One region of the Burkholderia sp. LMU1-1-1.1 genome, then DNA from elsewhere that is predicted to be linked to it. Evidence: riboswitches for the same ligand, from Rfam matches in the RefSeq annotation. Region 1 holds a riboswitch; the other holds the start of a gene.
The links. Region 1 has a riboswitch for glycine ahead of gcvT (glycine cleavage system aminomethyltransferase GcvT). Riboswitches for the same ligand answer to the same signal wherever they lie in the genome.
Positions count from the first base shown of each region.

Region 2: it holds a riboswitch for glycine, as region 1 does, so the genes downstream of both, MRBLMU1_RS01935 (D-amino acid dehydrogenase) here and gcvT (glycine cleavage system aminomethyltransferase GcvT) in region 1, are expected to answer to the same signal.

Region 1 is NZ_JBEGHG010000002.1:79,976-82,360, reverse strand. Features, by position in the region: gene MRBLMU1_RS02770 (hypothetical protein) at 1-30, shown strand, start outside; gene MRBLMU1_RS02765 (ATP-dependent Clp protease proteolytic subunit) at 89-649, opposite strand; glycine riboswitch at 800-897, shown strand; glycine riboswitch at 944-1,059, shown strand; gene gcvT (glycine cleavage system aminomethyltransferase GcvT) at 1,135-2,256, shown strand; gene gcvH (glycine cleavage system protein GcvH) at 2,310-2,385, shown strand, end outside.
Region 2 is NZ_JBEGHG010000001.1:488,252-490,636, reverse strand. Features, by position in the region: gene MRBLMU1_RS01945 (lipid-binding SYLF domain-containing protein) at 1-237, shown strand, start outside; gene MRBLMU1_RS01940 (flavodoxin family protein) at 272-799, opposite strand; glycine riboswitch at 1,010-1,109, shown strand; glycine riboswitch at 1,110-1,222, shown strand; gene MRBLMU1_RS01935 (D-amino acid dehydrogenase) at 1,272-2,385, shown strand, end outside.

The sequences.
Region 1 (2,385 bases):
AACAAACAGTCGGGCAACAAAAACCGCTAATCAGGATGGATAGCTAGCGGCATCGGCGGCGCCTCCCTGGCGCCGCTCAACCTTCAGATCAAATATTGGCCACGCGCTGTCCGCGCGGCGGCACGAAATCCTTCACCGCGTTGACCATCCCCACCGCCACGCCCTCGGCCGCCGTCAGGTGCAGGTCGGAATAGGCGTGCGTGCGCCAGTGCTCCTCGGTCAGCTGCACATGGTCGCGCAGGATCTGCTCGGTGCGGGCGTCGTCCGCCTGCAAGCCTTCGACGATGATGCGCAGCGCGTCCGGCCGGGCGCCGTGCGGCGCGCTGGCGTGCGATTTGTGCACCATGAAACGTGCCGTGTCGCTGGCATAGCGCTCCTGGCCGGACAGGAAAAGTATGACGGCGATCGACGCCACCGCGCCGGCGTTGTAGGTGACGATCTTGATCGGCAGCTTGCTCAGGTAGTTGTACAGGCAGATGCCGTCGCTGACATAGCCGCCGTTCGACTGGATCAGGATGTGCGCGGTGGTGACGCGGTCCTCGGTCATGTCGGCGACGGCGTCGAAGACACGGCGCACCATGTCACTGTTGACGTCGCCGGACAGGGTGAACCACGCGTGGCCCTCGTAGGAATTTGGATCTTGGCTCATGGGTGGGCTCTCGAATAAGTATGATTTATTCTAGCAAATAGTTGTTTATACGGCGTTTTTATTGTTCGCCATTCGTGCGCGCCCCCGCTCATCGCACCCTCCCGCCTTGCCCGCAAGATTGACATTCCGGCCCTTCTGACATATATTCCCGAGTCTTGATCGGGAGAGGGTTGCGGGCGGATACGCCAACGCGGCCGCCGAAGGGGCACTACCCAAAAACTCTCAGGCAAAAGGACCGATCAAGGGACCGGCGCGGCCGTCATCGATGTCATCACATCGCGGCGGGATGCCAACTGGTCCAACTCTGGAGAGCGGCCGCGGCACACGCCGGCGGTCCACCGAAGGGGCGCACGGGAATCGAGTCCGACTCGTCCCGTAATCTCTCAGGTACCAAGGACAGAGGGGTCTGCGATCATTGTGGAAACAGCTTTTTAGCCGTTCCTTGTATGTTCTGTTAACCCCTTTTCGATATGGACCGAGGAATTATGACGCTCAAAGCCACCCCACTTAATAACGCACACCGTGCCGCCGGCGCCAAGATGGTCGATTTCGGCGGTTGGGACATGCCCGTCAACTACGGCTCGCAGATCGAAGAACACAACGCCGTGCGCACCGACGTCGGCATGTTCGACGTCGCCCACATGTGCGTGGTCGACATCAAGGGCGCCAACGTGCGCGCCTTCCTGCGCGGCCTGCTGGCCAACAACGTCGACAAGCTGCAGGTGTCGGGCAAGGCGCTGTACTCGTGCATGCTCAACCCGCAGGGCTTCGTCATCGACGACTTGATCGTCTACTTCATCGACGAGAGCTGGTTCCGCCTGGTCGTCAACGCCGGCACCGCCGAAAAAGACGTGGCGTGGATGCAGGCGCAAAACACCGCCACCAACAGCGGCGTGACGATCACCCAGCGCCGCGACGGCGATAACGCGATGGCGCTGATCGCCGTGCAAGGCCCGAACGCCCGCGCCAAGGTGTGGGAAGTCATCCCCGAATCGAAGGCCGGCACCGCCGACATGAAACCGTTCAACGTCGCCTTCGCGCACAGCGCGGCCTTCGGCGAGGCGATGATCGCCCGCACCGGCTACACCGGCGAAGACGGCTTCGAGATCGGCGTCGCCGCCGACCAGGCCGAGAAGCTGTGGAACGCGCTCGCCGCCGCCGGCGTCAAGCCCGCCGGCCTGGGCGCGCGCGACACGCTGCGCCTGGAAGCCGGCATGAACCTGTACGGCCAGGACATGGACGAAACCGTGAACCCGCTCGACGCCGGCCTGGCCTGGACCATCGACCTGGTGTCCGAGCGCGATTTCATCGGCAAGGCGGCTTTGCAGGCGATGGGCCAGAACGCCCAATTCGTCGGCCTGATCCTGCGCGAAAAAGGCGGCGTGCTGCGCGCCCACCAGAAAGTCATCGTGGCCGGCACCGACGCCGCCGGCGAGATCACCAGCGGCACCTTCAGCCCGACCATGCAGCAAGCGATCGCGCTGGCGCGCGTGCCCAACGGCGTGGCCGTCGGCGACACCGTGCACGTCGAAATCCGCGACAAGAAGCTGGCCGCCTCGGTGGTCAAGCTGCCTTTCGTCCGCAACGGTAAAATCCTCGCTGTTTAAATTGATTTAGTATCCCGACTAGTACCCCGACCCCTACCCCTCTGGAGCCTTACATGAATATTCCTGCAGACCTGAAGTACACCGAATCCCACGAATGGGTACGCGCTGAGTCTGACGGCACCGTCACCG
Region 2 (2,385 bases), on a different contig from region 1:
AGGCTGGCGCAGGGAACGGCGGGCACCGGCGATGTCGTGGCCTGGAGCGGGACCAAGGGCTTGTTCGGCGACGTGGCGGCGGTGGGCGTCAATGATATCCGCTTCAACCAAAGCCTGACCAATGCCTATTACGGCCGGACGCTGTCGCCAAGGGAGATCGCGGCGGGCACCGTCAGCAACCCGCAGGCCGAGCCGTTGCAGCAGGCGCTGGGCCAGGCGGCGACCATCGCCCGTTGATGCCAGGGGCGCCGCCCCTCCGCCGCGCCACGGTCTACACGGGGTGTATCAGCGGGGCGGACGGCGCCGACTCTTCATGGTCCCGCTGGACGATCGCGAGTTCGCCGGCGAAATCGGCCAGCGCTTGCTGGTAGTGGTCCGACAGCACGTCGCTCTGGCGCAGGCACAGGCTGGCGATGGGCAGTTTGTTGCACATTTCCGCCATCGACGTCAGCACGTCCTGGCCGTCGCCGCCGCCGGCCGTGCAGAACAGGCCGATGCGGCGGAAATGCTCGCGCTGCCGCAGGATGTAGCTGCGCATCGGCGCGCTCATTTGTCCGGCCCAGACCGGCGTGCCGAGCAAAATGAACGGATAGTCGGCAGGGCGGCGTTGCGGCGGGGCGATCTCGCCCGGCAGCTTGCGCCAGCCTTGCCACGCCGAACGCAGGAAGCCGGCGGCGCCGTCGCGCGGGCGTAGATCCTGCGGTCGCTCGATGTCGGCGCCGCAGGCCTGGGCCAGCGTGTTGGCGACTTTGGCCGTCACGCCGGTGCGAGAGTAGTACACGATGAGGCAAAGTTTCATGGCAGCTCCTTTTCGGCGCAAGGCGGCCGGCGTGCCGGGTCTTTGCTGGTTTGACCGACAAGGGACGTCGCGGTTCCCCGCCGCGACGATTGTCTGCCGTCCACCGCCGCCGGTGCTGTGCCGGGTCAAGCTTATGGCCGGTTGCAAATCCAACGGGGATAGTAAAGCCGCAATTTTTCGGGTAAGCTAGGCGCGTTGTGGCCAAAAGCCATCGCCGTATCGGGAGAGACTGTTCCAGCATAGGCTGACGAACGGCGCCGAAGGAGCAACCGCCCCGGAAACTCTCAGGCCAAAGGACCGATACAGCACTTTAAACTCTGAAGAGCGGCAGGACTCGGACGTCGTCCCCCGCACCGAAGGAGCAAGCGCTGCCGCCATCGCGGCCCGGCGTGAATCTCTCAGGTCCAGAACAGAGGGGGTGTCTTTGCGCATGTGCGCCGAGACCATCCCCTTTGACGGTTCGGAGTCCTTCATGAAAACCATAGCAATCATTGGCGGCGGCATCACCGGCGTCACCACCGCCTACGCCCTCGCCAAACGCGGCTTCTCCGTCACCCTGCTGGAACGCCACCGCTACGCGGCGATGGAAACCTCGTTCGCCAACGGCGGACAGCTGTCCGCCTCCAACGCCGAGGTGTGGAACCACCGGTCCACCATCGCCAAGGGCCTGAAGTGGATGCTGAGGAACGACGCGCCGCTGCTGGTCAATCCAAAGCCGGGCTGGCACAAGCTGTCGTGGTTCGCCGAATTCATCGCCGCCATGCCGCACTACCGCGACAACACCGTCGCCACCGCGCAGCTGGCGCTGGCCGCGCGCGAGTATCTGTTCCAGTGGGCCAGGGACGAGGACATCGCCTTTGACCTCAAACGGGAGGGCATCCTGCACATCTACCGCGACCGCGCGGGATTCGAGCACGCCGCCGGCGTGTCGAAGCTGTTGTTGCAGGGCGGGCTCTCGCGCCGCGCCGTCACCCCGGAGGAGATGCGCGCCATCGAGCCCACGCTGCGCGGCGAGTACTACGGCGGCCACTACACCGTCAGCGACAGCACCGGCGATATCCACAAATTCACCACCGGCCTGGCGTTGGCGGCGCAACGGCTCGGCGCCGATCTGCGCTTCGGCCAGCAGGTGACGGCCATGCGGGCGGACGCGGACGGCGTCGATATCACCGTCGAAGAGGATGGTTTCGGCGAAACCCGCCGCCACGACGCGGTGGTCGTTTGCGCCGGCACCGCCAGCCGCGCCATGGCGGCCATGCTGGGCGACCGCGTCAACGTCTATCCGGTCAAGGGTTATTCGATCACGGTTCATCTGAACGACGCCGCCAGCCAGGCCGCCGCGCCGACGGTCAGCCTGCTCGACGACGAGACCAAGCTGGTGACCAGCCGCCTCGGGGACGACCGCTTCCGCGTGGCCGGCACGGCTGAGTTCAACGGTTTTAACCGCGATATCCGCGCCGACCGCATCGCGCCGCTGGTGGACTGGGTGGGGCGATGCTTCCCCGGCGTGAGCACGCGCAGCGTCACGCCTTGGGCCGGGCTGCGGCCGATGATGCCCAACCTGATGCCGCGCGTTGGCCGGGGCA